Regions from separate parts of the Actinosynnema sp. NPDC050436 genome, predicted to be linked through region 1. Evidence: riboswitches for the same ligand, from Rfam matches in the RefSeq annotation. Region 1 holds a riboswitch; the other holds the start of a gene.
What was found. A riboswitch is a leader RNA that binds a small molecule or an ion and turns the genes downstream of it on or off. The one in region 1 is predicted to bind cobalamin.
Positions count from the first base shown of each region.

Region 2: another riboswitch for cobalamin. It lies ahead of AB0I60_RS36460 (putative cobaltochelatase); the one in region 1 lies ahead of metE (5-methyltetrahydropteroyltriglutamate--homocysteine S-methyltransferase).

Region 1 is NZ_JBFAJV010000001.1:584,225-593,057, reverse strand. It holds gene AB0I60_RS02445 (short-chain fatty acyl-CoA regulator family protein) at 1-1,192, shown strand, start outside; partial or broken gene AB0I60_RS02440 (malate synthase A) at 1,174-2,487, opposite strand; partial or broken gene AB0I60_RS02435 (short-chain fatty acyl-CoA regulator family protein) at 2,560-3,332, shown strand; gene AB0I60_RS02430 (hypothetical protein) at 3,399-3,707, opposite strand; partial or broken gene AB0I60_RS02425 (methylenetetrahydrofolate reductase) at 3,707-4,576, opposite strand; gene metE (5-methyltetrahydropteroyltriglutamate--homocysteine S-methyltransferase) at 4,654-6,969, opposite strand; cobalamin riboswitch at 7,101-7,275, opposite strand; gene AB0I60_RS02415 (hypothetical protein) at 8,227-8,634, shown strand; gene AB0I60_RS02410 (aminotransferase class III-fold pyridoxal phosphate-dependent enzyme) at 8,825-8,833, opposite strand, start outside.
Region 2 is NZ_JBFAJV010000028.1:16,805-25,637, reverse strand. It holds gene AB0I60_RS36470 (cobyrinate a,c-diamide synthase) at 1-257, opposite strand, end outside; gene cobO (cob(I)yrinic acid a,c-diamide adenosyltransferase) at 254-865, opposite strand; gene AB0I60_RS36460 (putative cobaltochelatase) at 875-2,872, opposite strand; cobalamin riboswitch at 2,909-3,036, opposite strand; gene AB0I60_RS36455 (cytochrome P450) at 3,282-4,490, opposite strand; gene AB0I60_RS36450 (8-amino-7-oxononanoate synthase) at 4,533-5,720, shown strand; gene AB0I60_RS36445 (GNAT family N-acetyltransferase) at 5,674-6,132, opposite strand; gene AB0I60_RS36440 (serine protease) at 6,153-6,872, opposite strand; gene AB0I60_RS36435 (LysE family translocator) at 7,061-7,675, shown strand; gene AB0I60_RS36430 (serine protease) at 7,778-8,527, opposite strand; gene AB0I60_RS36425 (M48 family metallopeptidase) at 8,626-8,833, opposite strand, start outside.

The DNA.
Region 1 (8,833 bases):
GCTGATCGCCGACGTGCGCGAGGTGTTCGCCGACGACACCATCGCCGGCGCGCTGTCGGCCGCGGAGCTGGACGAGCTGACCGCCCACCTGCCGGTCGTCGCGCACGCCCTGGTCGGTCTGCACCGCCGCTACCGGGAGGCCACCGAGAACATCGCCGCGCTGGTCGCCGAACAGGGGCTGGACCGCACAGCCGCCCAACAGCCCCACGAGGAGGTGCGCGACTACTTCTACCAGCGCCGCAACTACGTCGCCGAGTTGGACGAGCCCGCCGAGCGGCTGGCCGCGCAGCTGCGCCTGCGCCCGGGGGAGACCCGGACCGGCTTGGTGTCGGCGCTGTCGGAGCGGCACGACGTGCGCGTGGTGGCGGATGCGGGCCTCGGTGTAGACCAGCACCGCTACGAGGTCGGCGAACGGGTGCTGCGGCTCTCGCCCACCCTGCGCCCGGGCCAGGCCGCGTTCCGCCTGGCCTCGCACTTGGCCCTGTTGGAAGCCGGCGACGTGATCGACCGGCTGACGGGAGCGTGGCCCTACAGCGGGGACACCGCGCGCAGCCTGGCCCGGATCGGGCTGGCCAACTACTTCGCCGGGGCGCTCGTGCTGCCCTACCGGGTCTTCCTCGGAGCGGCCGAGCGCTTCCGCTACGACATCGCGCGGCTGTGCGACCACTTCGGCGTCGGTTTCGAGTCGGCGTGCCACCGGCTGTCCACGCTGCAGCGGCGCGGTGCGCGCGGCGTGCCGTTCTCGTTCGTGCGGGTCGATCGGGCCGGCAACATCTCGAAACGTCAGTCCGCCACCGGCTTCCACTTCTCCCGCTCCGGCGGATCGTGTCCACTGTGGATAATCTACGAGGCGTTCGGTTCTCCCGGCCGGGTGCTGACCCAGATCGCCGAGCTGCCCGACGGCACGAAGTACTTCTGGATCGCCCGCACTGTCACCCGCGCCGCCGGCGGACACGGAGACCCGGCCAAGTCGTTCGTGGTAGGGCTGGGCTGCGAGCTGCGCCACGCCCGCCGGCTGGTCTACTCCACGGGGTTGACCCTGGGCGCGGACGCCGCCGTCACGCCGATCGGCATGGGCTGCAAGGTGTGCGAGCGCACCGCCTGCCCGCAGCGGGCGTTCCCGGTGATCGGGAAGCCGCTGCGGGTCGACGAGAACTCCAGTTCGCTGCTGCCCTACCCGCCTGCGGGCTGACCCGCCAGGTGCCCGGCGCATGCCTCGGTGGTGAAGAACGTCGGCAGGTCCTCGCCGAGCGCGTTGTCCGCGAACAGCGCCCGCACCGCCGCCCGCCGCTCGGGCCGGACCTCCAGCAGTTCCTTGTCCGGCATGGCCGTCACGGTTTCCTCGGTGACCATGCCGCCCTCGGCCGGGGCGTGATGTGGCGCAGCCGCTGCCAGATCTGGCAGCGGGCGATCTCGGCGGTGGCCGCGTCCTCCACCAGCCCGCCCGGCGACGCCGCGCCCACACCGTCCAACCACGCCTCGAAGTAGCGGGCCGCCACCGACACGTTGCCGCGCAAACCGGCTTCGGTGACCCGGCCCGGCGTGCGGTCGGCCGCGAGCAGGTCCGCCGCCGTTGGCGTGCGCGCCGCGCTTGTGGCAGGTGCGCACCAGCAGAGCAGTTCGGTGTGGCGCGGATGAACGGCACGGTCATCATCACCCGCGCGGTCGGGCCGGATGAACTCCGGACGGCGGCCGAAATTCTTGATCACGCTGAAGTCGTGGTCCCAGCGGCCCGCGTTGAGCCCCGCGCTGTGCTCGCGCAGCTCGTGGAGGATCTCCTCCATCTCGAACGCCGCGGTGATGGTCTCGATCAGCACGGTGGCGCGGATCGTGCCGCGCGGAACGCCCAGCACCTCCTGGGCGAACACGAAGACGTCGTTCCACAGCCGGGACTCCAGGCGACCTTCCAGCTTGGGCAGGTAGCAGTACGGCCCGGTGCCGCCATCGATCTGCCTGCGGGCGCAGTGGAAGAAGTGCAGACCGAAGTCGAACAGGCTCGCCGAAAATCGGCCGGCCCTCCACCGCGAGGTGCTTTTCCACCGAGTGCCAGCCGCGTGGCCGCACCACGACCGTGGCGGTCTCGGCGGCCAACGCGTACCGCTTGCCGCCCTCGGCGGTGAAGCCGATCCGGTGCCGCGCCGCGTTGAGCAGGGTGAGTTGCCCGGTGACGACGCTGTGCCAGGTGGGCGAGGTGGCGTCCTCAAGGCCCGCCGTCCACACCTTCGCGCCGGAGTTGAGGGCGTTGACGGCCATCCTCCGATCAGGCGGCCCGGTGATCTCCACCCGCGGTCGGCCGGCTCGGGTGCCCGGGGGGCGACCCGCGAGGTGCCGTCCTCACGGACCGCGCGGGTTCGCGGGAGGAAGTCCGGTGTGCCGCCCTGCGCGAACCACTCACGGCGCTCCTACCGGGCGGTGAGCAGGTCGGCCCGCCGCCCGGCGAACCGGTCGTCCAGCCGGACCACGGATTCGATCGCCTCGGGCGGGGATCCCGCCGAACCTCTCGCCCCACGGGCCGGTGACCTCGGCCCTGCTGGGACCCGGCCAGCGCGGTCCGTCTCGCCCGGCACCCGGACGTTGTGCCTGTCCGTTCACCTGCGCCCCGGCCAGGCATTCCGCATGGTCACCCAACTAGCGCTGCTCGAATTCGCGGACGCCCTCGACGCGATCGTCGCCGACAGCGGCGAATCCGATCCGCAGGTCTGCGCGCTGATCCGCATCGGCCTAACCCGCTACGCGGTCGCCGCGCTCGTCCTGCCCTACGGCACGTTCCACCGGGCCGCCGAACGGCTGCGCTACGACGTCGAACTGCTCGCCGACCACTTCGCCCTGGGCTTCGAGACGATCTGCCACCGCCTGACCACCCTGCAACGCCCCGGCACCCCCGGCGTGCCGTTCTCCTTCCTTCGCGCCGACCGGGCCGGCAACGTCTCCAAGTGCCAGTCCGCCACCGGCTTCCACTTCTCCCGCTCCGGCGGCACCTGCCTGCTGTGGAACGTCTACGGCGCGTTCAGCTCGCACGGCCGCATCGTCACCCAGGTCGCCGCCGTGCCCGACGGCCGCCGCTACCTCTGGGTGGCCCGCACCGTGTCCCGGGGCCGGGAGGCTAAGCCAATCCCGGCAAGACCTTCACCGTCGGCCTGGGCTGCGAGATCAGGCACGTGAGCCGTCTGGTGTACTCCGCCGGCGTCGACCTCGACGACACCGCCGCGGCCACCCCGATCAGCCCCGGCTGCCGCACCTGCGACCGCCCCCTGTGCCCGCAACGCTCGGCCCCGCCCATCGGCGAGCCCCTACGCGTGGACGAACACCGCGGCACCTTCGTGCCGTACCCGATCGACGCGGCGGGGGCTGACGGCCGTGGCGTCCCCGTCGTGCCCGGACCGGGGAGTTCCACGAGATCAGTCCGTGTGGTTGCCGGTTCGCGGGCGACGTGCCAACTCTGCGACCAGCGCGTCCCGCGCGCATCCGGCCCCGGTCGGCAGGCAGGTGGAGCACAGCGCGGGCGGGCATCCGGGCAGCGCGGCCACGAGGCTGTCGAGCCGGTCCACGAACGAGATGAGCTGGTCGAGTTGGGTGCGCAGCGCCCGGACCCGGGCTGCTTGCGCCCCGGCCTGGCGGCGTTGACCCGCCAGGCTCTCGTAGGCGCTGCCGGTGAGGACGACCATCTCGGTCCCGTCGACCTGGACCCGGCGCGGTTTCGGCGGCATTACCAGGAAACCGCCAGCTCGGTGACGACCTCCGTGATGGCCTGGGTGTGGTTGAAGGTGATGAAGTGCAGCCCGGGTACGCCTTCGGCTAGCAGCCGCCGGGCAAGCAGGATCGTCTGGTCGATCCCGAGCGCGCGGACGGCCTCGGGGTCGTCGGCGACGGCGGCGAACCGCGCGGCCAGGTGCGCCGGGAACGGTGCTCCGGACAGCTGTTCCGACCGGGTGATAGTGCGCATGGTGGTGATCGGCATCAGCGCGGGGACGATCGGGGTGTCGCAGCCGGCCGCGACGACCCGGTCCCGCAGCCGCAGGTAGTCGTCGGCGTCGAAGAACATCTGGGTGATCGCGTAGTCCGCGCCCGCCCGGCACTTCGCGACGAAGTGCGCCGTGTCGTCCTCGATGCTCGCCGAGCGCGGGTGCCCGTGCGGGAAGGCGGCCACGCCCACGCAGAAGTCGCCGTGATCGCGCAGCAGCCCGACGAGTTCGCTCGCGTGCGCCAGACCTTCGGGGTGACGCACCCACCTGCCGGTGACGTCGCCCGGAGGGTCGCCCCGCAGGGCCAGCACGTTGACCACTTTGGCGTCGGCCAGGACCCCGATCAACGACCGCAGTTGCCGGACCGAGTGGTCCACGGCGGTCAGGTGGACCACCGGCAGCATCGTCGTCTCGCGGGCGATCCGCGCGGCGACCGCGATCGTGTGGTCCCGCGTCGACCCGCCGGCCCCGTAGGTGACCGACACGAAGCCCGGTCGCAGCGACTCCAGCCGGCGGACGGTCTGCCAGATCCGCTCCGCGTCGTCGGTCCCGCGCGGAGGCATGAATTCCAACGAGAGGACCGGGGTCCCGGCGGCGAGGCGTTCCCGGACCGTGCGGGGCCGAGCGGTCCGCGGCGCGAGGCCCGCGGCGGGCGGGGGGACCGCCCGCCGCGGGGAGAGTTGCCCGCTGGTCACGCCCGAGCCCGCACGCGGGCGGTGGCCTCGACCAGGTTGGCCAGCGTGGCTCGCACCTCCGGGTAGCCGCGCGTCTTGAGCCCGCAGTCCGGGTTGACCCACAGGCGGTCGGCGGGGAACGACCCGACCGCGATGCCCAGGTGATCGGCGATCTCCTCGACCGACGGCACGCGCGGCGAGTGGATGTCCCACACACCCGGGCCCACCTCGTTCGGGTACGCCGCGCGGACCAGTCCGTCGACGATGGCCATGTTCGACCGGGCCGCCTCCAGGCTCGTCACGTCGGCGTCCATGTCGATGATGGCCTGGAGCACGTCACCGAACTCCGCGTAGCACATGTGCGTGTGGATCTGGGTGTCGTCGCGCACGCCCGAGGTGGCCAGCCGGAACGAGTCGACCGCCCAGGACAGGTAGTCGGCGCGGTCCGCCGTGCGCAGGGGGAGGGTTTCGCGCAACGCGGGCTCGTCCACCTGGATGATCGCGATCCCGGCGCGTTCGAGGTCGGCGACCTCGTCGCGCAGGGCGAGCGCGACCTGGCGCGCGGTGTCGGCTTCGGGCTGGTCGTCGCGCACGAAAGACCAGGCGAGCATGGTGACCGGTCCGGTGAGCATTCCCTTGATCGGGCGTTCGGTCACGCTCTGCGCGTAGGTCGTCCACCCGACGGTCATCGGTGCGGGCCGGGCAACGTCGCCGACGATGATCGGCGGGCGGACGTAGCGCGTCCCGTAGGACTGGACCCAGCCGTGCTGGGTGGCGAGGAAGCCGGTGAGCTGCTCGCCGAAGTACTGGACCATGTCGTTGCGCTCCGGCTCGCCGTGCACCAGCACGTCCAGGCCGATCCGCTCCTGCTCGGCGATGACCGCGCGGATCTCGGCGCGCATCGCCTCCTGGTAGGCGTCCTGGTCGAGCGCGCCGGCACGCAGCGCGGCACGGGCCTTGCGCAGCTCGGGCGTCTGCGGGAAGGAGCCGATGGTCGTGGTCGGCAGTTCGGGCAGCCGGAGGCGGTCCTGCTGGGCCAGGCGGCGCTTGCCGTACGGGCCGGCGCGGTGCAGGTCGGCGTCGGTGATCGCGGCAACCCGGTCCCGCACGGCGGGCACCCGCACGATCGGCGACGCCGCTCGGGAGGCCAGCCTGCTCTGGTTGACGTGCAGGGCGTTGCCGATCGCGGCGCGGCCCTCGGTCAGACCACGCCGCAACGTGACGATCTCGTCCAGTTTCTGGCGGGCGAAGGAGAGCCAGCCGGCCGTCTCCGGGGCGAGGTCGGTGTCGAGCGTGACGTCCAGCGGCACGTGCAGCAGCGAGCAGGACGCCGCGACGTCCACCGAACCGGCCAGGCCGAGCAGCGTGCCCAAGGTGCCCAGGGCGGCGCTCAGGTCCGCCGCCCAGACGTTGCGCCCGTTGACGACACCCGCGACCAAACGCTTGTCCGGAATGCCGCCCACGGCGGCGAGGCCGTCCAGGTTGGCCGCGGCGGAGTTGGTGAAGTCCAGGGCCAGGCCGTCGACCGGCGCCGCGGCCAGGACCGGCAGCGCGTCGCCGAGCCGGTCGAAGTAGGAGGCGACCAGGAGCTTCGGACGGGTTTCCAGCGCGCCGAGGGCGGCGTAGACGTCGGCGACCTCGGCCAGCACCTCTGCCGGCTGGTCGGTGACCAGCGCGGGCTCGTCGAGCTGCACCCACTCCGCGCCCGCCTCGCGCAGGCGGCCCAGCAGCTCCGCGTAGAGCGGGACCACCTGGTCGAGCAGGTCCAGCGGCCGGAATCCGTCGGTGCCGGTGGGGTCCTTGGCCAGCAACAGGAAGGTGACGGGGCCGACGAGCACCGGCCGTGTGCGCACTCCCTGCTCCAGCGCCTCGGCGAACTCGGCCAGCGGCTTGCCGGCGTTCAGCGCGAACCGGGTGTCCGGGCCCAGTTCGGGCACCAGGTAGTGGTAGTTCGTGTCGAACCACTTCGTCATCTCCAGCGGCGGCGCGTCCGCCGTGCCGCGCGCCATGGCGAAGTAGCGGTCCAACTCGCCGGCGGCGGTCGTCACGTCCGGGACGGCCGCGAGGTGGCGGTCCGGGACGGCGCCGAGCAGCCACGCGGTGTCCAACACGTGGTCGTAGAACGAGAAGTAGTTGCTCGGGATCTCGTCCACGCCGGCGGCGCGCAGCTCCGCCAGGTTCCGCAGCCGCAGTTCACGGGCGGTGGCGAGCAGGGTGTCTGCGTCGACGCGGCCTTTCCAGTACGCCTCGATCGCCTTCTTCAGCTCCCGGTCGGCACCTTGGCGGGGATAACCGTGCACGGTCGCGCGGCTGGTCGGGCTGGGGGAAGTCACGGGGCTCTCCTTCGCGAGTCCACGTGGACCTGCGGGAGCGCACGACAAGCCACGACCGACACCGGTCGGACTCGGCGATGACCCACCCGCGAGGTCGCTGCCAGCACCCCGCGGTCGCAGGGTGCACAGCGGGCAGGTCTTCGGACTCGTGGGCGCTCCGGCGCACGCCGGGTTCCTACTGGCCGTCGCTTCCCAGGCCCGGCGGGGCCCAGTGCTCGTCTCCGCGGAGACAGACGGCGGTCGTTCCCACTCACCGCTGCGGGGCAGTCCCGGACTCGCACCGGGTTCCCTCTTGCCTCGGCCACCGCACTCCTCCTGCGGCGGCCGAACCTGCTGCCCCGCCACTGTAGCGGCTCGCGGCCCGGTGGCACCCGATCGGTCCCAGCCTGCGGACACCGCGGTCTGGTCGCCGCTACGGGACCGTTCAGCCGGTCGCCCCTCCCCGACGGGGCCCGCGTCGCGGGGATCGCGGCGGCGCATCGCCCGGGGGTCTCCCGCACCTGATGCGCGCTCACGACCAGCGGCGGACCGAACAGCAGGCATCGCCGTCCGACCCGTTGCCACGACCCGTGGCGCGTGACGAGGTTCCGCCCGGTCGGCCTGCAGGGGACCGCCCGTCCGGGGTGGCCCCGACCGGGTGGTGTGAAGCTGTGCGTGAACCCGCCGACCGCGATGGCGTGGTGCACCTCGACCGGGCACATGACAGGTCGAGCGGCCGTTCCGGGCTGGCCACCGGCCGACCGCCGCGCACGCCGTCGTGTCCGCACGCGCAACGGGGGTGGAGGCGGTTGAACAACATGCGCCCCGATTTGTGGTTGTGACTCGGGTCACACACCTTTCCGGGTCGGTGTCCGGGAAGTGATTCATCACCCGTCCGGAGCAGTTTGGGGGAGTGGGACGCACTCGGGCGGCCGATGGGGATGACAAAGCGCAGCACCGCCTTTCGAGTGGCCTTCCGGGGGCGCTTGTGCGAACTCCACGGTTTACACCAGCACATCGGTGGCCGATCCATCGGCTCGTTCCCCGGATCACACCTGTGGCGTAGTTTGAACCCGTGTCGCCGTCATAAGAGTAAAAATCGGCGATACGGCCCTGATCGGTTCCGGCGGACGATCGGCGCAACGCCGCGCGGACGAGCGGATCAATCCAACGGCAGGTGAACGGTACTCGAAGAAATTGCCTCTTCCATGCCCCGGTCGGCATCTGGTTTCTTTCTCCTGGCAGATCGCACCACCCCTTCAGGAAACGGAGACCGAGTTGTTCAAGCGCATCGCCACCGCCGCCACCGCCGTCACGTTCGCCGCCCTGGCCGCCCTCGGTACCGCCGGTACCGCCTCCGCCACCGGCACGCCGAGCGCCTCCTGCATCAACTCCGACCCGACCGGCCTGGTCAACGTCATCGTGTGCACCATCAACACCACCGTGCAGGTGCCGATCGACCTGCCCGACTCGGTCATCACCATCGGCGACATCGCCAGCGGCAACGACATCGACGTGCTCACCAACGCCGAGCTCAACGCGGTCCAGGTCGTCATCAAGGACGTCCTGAACAACCTGACGGTGGAGGACAACCTGATCTTCAAGAGCGCGGTGGTCGACGCGCTGAACAACGCGGACATCATCGACGACATCGACATCTCGAAGGTCCTGGTCGACATCCTCTGACCGGACCGCCGCGCCCGGTGGCACAAGTGCCGGGTCGAAGGGGTCGGGCGGCCACCAGCCGCCCGACCCCCTTTCGGCGTTCGTTCCGGGGGTGGCGCGACGCGTCGCCGGTAAATCAATAACGGACTGTCGCAGTCCCCGTGGAAATGTCACACATTATTGTGGAAGCTGTTCCGGGATACGTCGTCCGTCACTGCCC
Region 2 (8,833 bases), on a different contig from region 1:
TCGACCACGGCCAGGTCGCAGCCGCGCGCGCCGTGCGCGAACAGCGACGCGACCCGGTGCTCGCCGACCATGACCGGGTCCAGGTTGCGGCCCGGCCGGCCGGTGGCCAGCCCGTGGTAGCCGGGGTCGATGTAATCCGGCCCGACCTTGAAGGGGGCCACCCGGTCCCCCGCGCGGCGCAGCGCCGCCATCAGGCCGGTGGCCACGGTGGTCTTGCCGCTGCCCGAGGCGGGCGCGGCGACCACCAGGCGGTTCACCACTCGATCCCCTTCTGGCCCTTCTGCCCCGCGTCCATGGGGTGCTTGACCTTGGTCATCTCCACGACCAGGTCGGCGGCGTCGACCAGGGCCTGCGGCGCGTACCGGCCGGTGATCACCACGTGCTGGTGGCCGGGGCGGTCGCGCAGGGCGGCGACCACCTCGTCCACGTCGACCCAGCCCCAGTGCAGCGGGTAGGTGAACTCGTCGAGCACGTACACGCCGTGCTGCCCGGCGGCGAGCCGGCGGGCGATCTCGCGCCAGCCCTCCAGCGCGGCGGCGGCGTGGTCCTCGGTGCCCGCCTTGCGGGACCAGGACCAGCCCTCGCCCATCTTGTGCCACTCGACCGGCCCGCCCTCGCCGGTCTGCTCGTGCAGCCGGCCCAGGGCGCGGAAGGCGGTCTCCTCGCCGACCTTCCACCTGGCCGACTTGACGAACTGGAACACGCCGATGGACCAGCCCTGGTTCCACCCGCGCAGGGCGAGCCCGAAGGCGGCCGTCGACTTACCCTTCATCTCGCCGGTGTGCAGGATGGTCAGCGGCCGGTTGCGGCGCTGCCGGGTGGTGAGCCCGTCGACCGGGACGACGGACGGCTGTCCTTGGGGCACGGCGGTCTCCTAAGCGGCCCGCACGGCGCGCACGACGCCGGCGACCTGGTCGGCGGACAGTTCTTCCAGGCGCAGGCACACCGCGCCCAGCGCCCCGGCGACCCGGCCGGCGAGGCCGAGCCGGACGTGACCGGACTCGCAGTCCACGACCACTGAGGCCACCTCGTCGGCGGCCAGCAGGCCGGCCGCGCGCAGGGCGTCGCGCAGCGGGTCGCCGCCGGAGCCGGTGGCGGTGGCGCGGCCGTCCGTCAGCAGCACCAGCAGCGGGCGGCGGCGCGGGTCGCGGACCCGTTCGGACTCCAGCACCCGGCGGGCGCGCAGCAGGCCGTCGGCGAGCGGGGTGCGCCCGCCGGTGCGCAACTGCCGGAGCCGGGCCGCCGCCGCGTCCACCGAGGTGGTCGGAGGCAGGGCGGTCTCCGCGCCGGCGCCCCGGAAGGTGATCACGCCGACCTTGTCCCGGCGCTGGTAGGCGTCGCGCAGCAGGGAGATCACCGCGCCGCTGACCGCCGACATGCGCTGCCGCGCGGCCATCGAGCCGGAGGCGTCGACCACGAACAGCACCAGGTTGCCCTCCTTGCCCTCCCGGACCGCTCGTCGCAGGTCGGTGCCGCGCAGCACCAGGCCGGGCCCGCTGCGGCCCCGGGCGGCCTGGAACGGGGCCGCCGCGCCGAGCGTGCCCACCAGGTGCAGCCCCGATCCGTCCACAGTGGACGCCCGGACCACCCGCCCGGTCCGGGCGCGGGCGCGGGAGCGCCTGCCGGGCGCACCCTCGCCGACGCCGGGCACCTGGAGCAGCCGGGCCTTGAACGACGGCGCGGGCGTGTGCGGGCGGTCGCCGGACGAGCCGCCCGGCCGCTGCGGCGGACCGTCCGGAGTGGACTCGGCGGGCGGTTCGGCGGTGTCCGGCGGCAGCCCGCCGTCCGGGCCGTCCGGGTCGTCGTCCGGGTCATCCGGGCTGTCGGGGTCGTCCGGGCTGTCGTCGGGGTCGTCGGCGGCGTGCTCGGCGCCCTGCCGCATCGCGTCTTCGAGCTGCTGCTCCTCCAGGCCGGGCTCGTCGAACGGGTCGCGGCGCTTGCGGTGCGGCAGCGCCAGCCGGACGGCGGCCTCCACGTCCTGCTCCGCGACCTCGGCCACCCCGCGCCACGCGGCGTGCGCGACGGCCGTCCGGGCGACCACCAGGTCCGCGCGCATCCCGTCGACCTCGAACGCGGCGCAGATGCCGGCGATCCGGCGCACCTCGGCGTCGGGCAGCACGACGGCGGGCAGCCGGTCGCGGGCCGCCACGATCCGGTCGGCCAGCGCGGCGTCCTCGTCGGCCCAGCGTGCCGCGAAGCCGCCGGGGTCCGCCTCGTAGGCCAGCCGGCGGCGGATCACCTCGGTCCGGGTGGCCACGTCCCGCGCCGCCCGCACGGACACCGTGAGGCCGAAGCGGTCCAGCAACTGGGGCCGCAGCTCGCCCTCCTCCGGGTTCATGGTCCCGACCAGGAGGAACGACGCGGCGTGCGACACGGACACGCCTTCGCGCTCGACGTGCGCGCGGCCCATCGCGGCGGCGTCGAGCAGCAGGTCCACCAGGTGGTCGTGCAGGAGGTTGACCTCGTCCACGTAGAGCACGCCCCGGTGCGCGGCGGCCAGCAGGCCGGGCTGGTAGGCCCGCACGCCCTCGGTCAGCGCGCGCTCCAGGTCCAGCGAGCCGATCAGCCGGTCCTCGGTCGCGCCGACCGGCAGCTCCACCAGGCGCGCGGTGCGGCGTTCGGCCGGACCGCCGTCGTGCGGGCCGTCCGGGCAGTCGGCGACCGCCGCCGGGTCGCAGCCGAAGCGGCAGGCCGCGACGACGTCCAGGGCGGGCAGCAGCGCGGCCAAGGCGCGGACCACGGTCGACTTCGCGGTCCCCTTCTCACCTCGGACGAGCACGCCGCCGATACCGGGGTGCACGGCGTTGAGCAGCAGCGCCGTGCGGAGGTCGTCGTGGCCGACGACGGCGGAAAAGGGGAAACGCGCGCCCATGCGGCGGTGTCCTTCCTCGGGTGTCCACGCCCGTGTCCGGTCTCGTGAGATCGGGGCCGAGTTCCTGACTCCCGGATCCACGCGCCCGGTCACAGTGGCGGGACCGCGCCGGATTCGCACCGGCTTCCTCGCGCACCCCTACAGCCCCGGCATCGTCGCACTTCGGCCGACCGGCTCCAAGCCCCCGGCGGGCTCCGGCCGGGCGAGCGCCGTCACACCCGATCGGACCTGGTCGGACGGCGGACCCGCGCTCCGGGGCGGTGCACGGGACCCGGTCGACCGGCCCTCGCCGGGGACCTGACCTGCGCAGTCGCGTCCCCGGACCGGTCACGGACCCGGCGCGACCACTACGGGTTCCCGGGGCGCGGGCACCGGGGAACCGGGCCGCCGAGGGCCCCGGCGGACGTGATCACCCTCTCGTCGGCGAGCCCACGAGCCCCGCGCCCGGAGCGGCCACCCGGCCGGCACCGCCCAGCTCGACCCGCACGCTGAGCGGCGCGCGGAACGACAGCAGCCCCAGCATCGGCGGCGGCTCGGCGGAGGCCAGGCGCAGGTCCGGGAAGCGCTCGCGGGTCTCCCGCAGCACCACCTCCGCCTCCAGCCTGGCCAGCCCCGCGCCCAGGCAGAAGTGCCGGCCGTACCCGAAGGCGAGGTGCTTGCGCGCGTTCGGCCGGGCCGGGCACAGCCGCTCCGGCTCGGCGAACACCTCCGGGTCCGAGCCGCTGCCCGCGAGCATCAGCAGCAACTGCGCGCCCGCCGGGACGTCCACGCCGGAGATCGTCACCGGCTCGGCCGCGACCCGCCGCCACGTGCTGACCGGCGGGTCGCGGCGCAGCACCTCCTCCACCACCCACCCCGCCGTCCCCGGCTCGGCCAGCCGCGACCACAGGCCGTCCTGCCGCAGCACCGCGTCGAACAGCGCGCCGAGGAGCTGGGTGGTGGTCTCCTGGCCGGCGATCAGCAGGAAGTAGCACAGGCCGGCGGCCTCCCGGACCGGCACGTCCCGCAGCGCGCCGAACAGGTCGTCGCCCCGGGCCGCCCGGAGGCGCCCGGTCAGCCACCGGTGGAACTCGGCGGTCGGCCCGGCCAGCTCGTGCTGGCGCTCCGGCGACGGGGTGCCCCAGAACAGCTCCAGCGACGCCGTGCTCCACCGCTTCAGCAGCCCGACGTCCACCCCGTCGATCCCCATCACCTCCAGCAGCACGACCGCCGGCAGGTCGCGGGCCAGCGCGGCGTGCAGGTCGGCGACCGGGCCCGTCAGCCGGTCGAGCCGTTCCCGGGCCAGTTCGGCGATCCGGGGCCCCATCGCGCGCACCCGGTCCGGGGTGAGGAACCGGGCGACGAGCCGGCGCAGCCCGGCGTGGGTGCCGGTGCCGTTGTTGGCCAGCGTCGGCGGCAGCGAGAAGCCCGCGCGGGCCAGCACCCGCAGCACCGGGCGCGGCACGGCGGTGACGGCGGTGAGCGCGTTGTCCGGGTGGAAGCGCTTCGGGTCGGCCAGCACCGCCCGCACGTCGTCGTACCGGCTGACCAGCCACAACCCGGTGGCCGGATCCCGGTGCACCGGCGCGGTCGCGCGCAGCGCCCGCAGGTCGTCGGAACCGAGCTGGAAGAGGTCCACGCCGGGACGCTATCCGCCGGATGCGACACTGCCGGCGTGAGCGTGAGCACAGGGGCGGCGACCGGACCGGAGTCGGTGTTCGACTGGATCGACACCCGCGCGGAAGCCCGCGCGAAAGCCGGCCTGGCCCGCCGGGTGCGCCCCCGCCCGGCCGACTCGACCGACCTGGACCTGGCGTCCAACGACTACCTCGGCCTCGCCCGCGACAAGCGGGTGATGGGCGCGGCGGCAGCCGCCACCCTGCGCTGGGGCGCCGGTTCCACCGGCTCCCGGCTGGTCACCGGCTCGACCGAGCTGCACACCGAGCTGGAGTACGAGCTGGCCAACTTCTGCGGCGCGCAGTCCGCGCTGGTGTTCTCCTCCGGCTACCTGGCGAACCTGGGCGCGCTCACCGCGCTGTCCGGGCCGGGCACCGCGATCGTGGCCGACCAGCACATCCACGCGTCGCTGATCGACGGCACCCGGCTGTCCAAGGCGGACGTGGTCGTGGCGGGGCACTGCGACGTGGCGCAGGTCGCGCACGCGCTGGCCACCCGGGGCAAGCGGCGGGCGCTGGTCGTCACCGACTCGGTGTTCTCCGTGGACGGCGACCTGGCCCCGCTGGGCGAACTCGCCTCGGTGTGCCGGGAGCACGGGTCGGCGCTGGTCGTGGACGACGCGCACGGCCTGGGCGTGCTCGGCGACGGCGGCCGGGGCGCGGTGCACGCCGCGGGGCTGGCCAAGGCACCGGACGTGGTGACCACGGTGACGCTGTCCAAGTCGCTGGGCGCGCAGGGCGGCGCGGTGCTCGGCCCGAGCCGGGTGGTCAAGCACCTGGTGGACACCGCGCGGCCGTTCACCTTCGACACCGGTCTCGCGCCGGGCAGCGCGGCGGCGGCGCTGGCCGCGCTCAAGGTGCTGCGCGAGGAGCCCGACCGGGCGGCGCGCGCGCTGGACGTGGCGCAGGACCTGGCCTTCCGGCTGCGCGACCAGGGCCTGCGGGTGAGCAGCCCGACCGCCGCCGTGGTGTCGCTCCAGGCCCCCTCGCCCGAGGCGGCGCTCGGCTGGGCCGAGGCGTGCCGGGCGCGGGGCGTGCGGGTCGGGTGCTTCCGGCCGCCGTCGGTGCCCGACCAGGTCTCCCGGCTGCGGCTGACCGCGCGGGCCGACCTGACCGACGCCGACGTCGAGCGCGCGGTGCGGGTGATCAGCGAGACCGGCGCATCCGCAGGTGCGGTATCCCGTCCTCGATGAACTCCGCGCCCACCGGCATGAACCCGAACGAGGCGTAGAAGTCGGCCACGTAGGTCTGCGCGTCCAGCACGCACACCCGCCGGCCGACCTCGACCAGCGCGGCCTCCACCAGCCGCCGGCTGTAGCCGCGCCCGCGCGCGGCGCGCGCCGTGCAGACCCGGCCGATGCGGAACGTGCCGTCGGGTTCCTCCAGCAGCCGCAGGCAGGCCCGGGGCTCCGGGGAGCCGTCCGACTCCAGCCAGAAGTGCCTGGTATCAGGTTCGAGGTCGCGGCCGTCCAGCTCCGGGTAGGGGCAGGACTGCTCGACCACGAAGACCTCGCCACGCAGTTTGAGCAGGGCGTACAGCTGCGCGGAGGTCAGGTCCGCGGACCACTTGCGGCGCAGCGTGGCCGGGTAGGGATGCGAGCGCACACCGCGTTGGTACCACAGTCTCAGATTTCGCCGAGGTAGTGGCTCACCCTCGTGTAGACGCCCGGTGCGCCCGCCCGCGCGCAGCCGTGACCGTAGGAAACGACCCCTACCAGCAGTCCGTCCACGACGAGCGGCCCGCCGGAGTCGCCCTCGCAGGCGTCCTTGCCGCCCTCGGGGTAGCCGGCGCACAGCATCGACTCGGCGCGGTAACCGTTGACGGCTTTCGCGCACTCGGCATCCGCCAGCACCGGCAGGTCCACCTGGCGCAGCACCCGGCTCGGCGGTGCGCCCTCGGCGGTGCGGCCCCAGCCCAGCACGGTCGCCCGGTCGCCCGCGCGGGCCCGGCCGACGCCGATCGGCTGGAACGGCACCGGCTCGGCGAGGGTCAGGGCGGCCACGTCGTCGCCCTCCTCGACGGTCCGGAACGCCGCGTGCCGGCGAACCTCCCGGACCGCGACCAGCCGGCCGGCCCGGGTGTCGAGGTCGCGCCGGCCGACGGCCACGCGGAGGTCGGCGGGCCGCCGGTCGCGGTCCAGCAGCGCGGTGTGCTCGATCGTGCAGTGGCCGGCGGTGAGCACCTTGCGGTCGCTGACGAGCACGCCGCCGCAGAAGAAGTTGCCGCGCGCGTCGAACAGCGCGACGACCCACGAGGTGTCCGGGGCGTCCCGGCCGCCGACCACGGCCTGGGCGGGCAGCGCGCTCAGCAGCAGCGCGGTCAGGACCAGTGCGCTCAGGCGCATGGAGTACTTCCTTACTGCGGTCGGCGGACGTCTCACCGCCTGCGTCCGATTGACCACGAACCGTAGCGGACGGGTCAGGGTGGTATCAAATCCGGAAATCTTGTTGTTAGGATCGTGTAGCGCCGTGAATTTTACGGCTCGTGAGGCAGATCACGCTCATCTGTCCGGTCACCGAGGGAGGGAAACCAATGCACCTGGACTTCACCCAGCTACCGACGTTCCTGATCGCCTGCGCGGTGGTCGTGCTGACGCCCGGCGTGGACGCCTTCCTCCTGCTCCGGACCTCCATGCGCGCCGGCACCCGCGCCGGGCTGTGGGCGCTGGCCGGCATCCACACGGCGGCGGCCGTGCAGGTCGGGCTGGTCATCTCCGGCCTCGGCGTGGTGATCGCGCGCTACCCGGCGGTGCTGACCGCGCTGAAGTGGGTCGGCGCGGGGTACCTGCTGTACCTGGCGCTGAGCATCGCGCGCGGGCTGCTGCGCCGGGACGCGGCCGGTGACGAGGGCGGCGAGGTCGCCGCCGACCGGCCGTTCCGGCGCGGGTTCCTGACCAACATCACCAACCCGAAGATGCTGCTGTTCAGCCTGGCGTTCCTGCCGCAGTTCATCGGCACCGGCAGCCCCGCCGCGCAGTTGACCCTGCTCGCGGTCGTCTTCCTGGGCCTGGCGGCGCTGTGGGAGCTGATGATCGTGCTCGCGGCGAGCAGCATGGGACGCCGGCTGCGCCGGCCGGGCGTGACCACGGCCCTGGACGCCGTCTGCGCCGCCGTGTTCCTGACCATGTCGGTGGGCCTGGTCGTCTGATGCCGGAGACCGGCGGAACACCGCCGGTTCACCCGATCGAGCCGGGAGGGGGCGGCCCGCCGAGAGCAAGCGGCGGGCCGCCCCATCGTCATTCCGCCGACGTCACCCGGTCGCGTTGATCTGCTCCTCGATCACCTTGCGGTAGGTCATCACCTTCGCGTAGACGCCGGGCTTGCCCCTGCGCGCGCAGCCCTCGCCCCATGACGTGACGCCGATCAGCTTCCCGCCGGCCGCGAGCGGGCCGCCGGAATCGCCCTGGCAGGTGTCCCTGCCGCCCTCCGGCACGCCGGCGCACACCATCGACTCCGGCTTGAACAGCCCGTACGCGGTCGCGCACGACTCGCTCGACACCACCGGCACCGCCACGCCCAGCAGGTACCGCGACGTCGCGCCCTGCTCCGAGGTGCGGCCCCAGCCCAGCGCCGTCGCCGGCGTGCCCGCCTCGTACAGCGCCGGGTCGTCGGCCAGCGGCAACGGGGTCGCGGACGTGGCGCGGGCCAGCGTCACCACCGCCACGTCGCTGCCCTGGTCCGCCGACCGGTACTCCGGGTGCGTCCAGACCCGCGCCACCGGCAGCGCCTCGCCCGAGCGGGCGTCGTTGCGGTCCTCCCGGCCCACGACCACCGTGGCGATCCGGGGCGCGAGCCCCGTCGTGCAGTGCGCGGCGGTCAGCACTTTCGCCGGGGCGACCAGCGTCCCCCCGCAGAACTGCTTCCCGCTCGAATCCGCCAGGTAGACGACCCACGGGAAGTCGCCGATCGACACCCGCGAGCCACCCACCACCCTGGGGTCGGCGCTCGCCGCGCCGCCGCCCACCAACGCCAACACCAGCGCCACCAGAACCGCCCGCACAGCCCCTCCTCCGATCAGAGCAACTGATCAGAGGCTAGCCCGGACGTACGACATCCATGCTCCGTTCGGCCCAATGCCGACCGGTTCACACGTTCGGCCTACTGGCCGTTGAACTTGGACCTGACCTTGTCCGCCGCGCCGACCAGCACGTCGCCGACCTCGTTGAGCACCTTCACCAGCGGGTCCTCCGAGCGCTGCGCGGAGTCGCGGTACGACTTCGCCGCCGACTTGATGTCCTCGGTGAAGGTCGAGGTGGGCTGGTCGTCGTCGCGCCGGGGGTAGGTGCCGGTGAGGATCTCCCGGTAC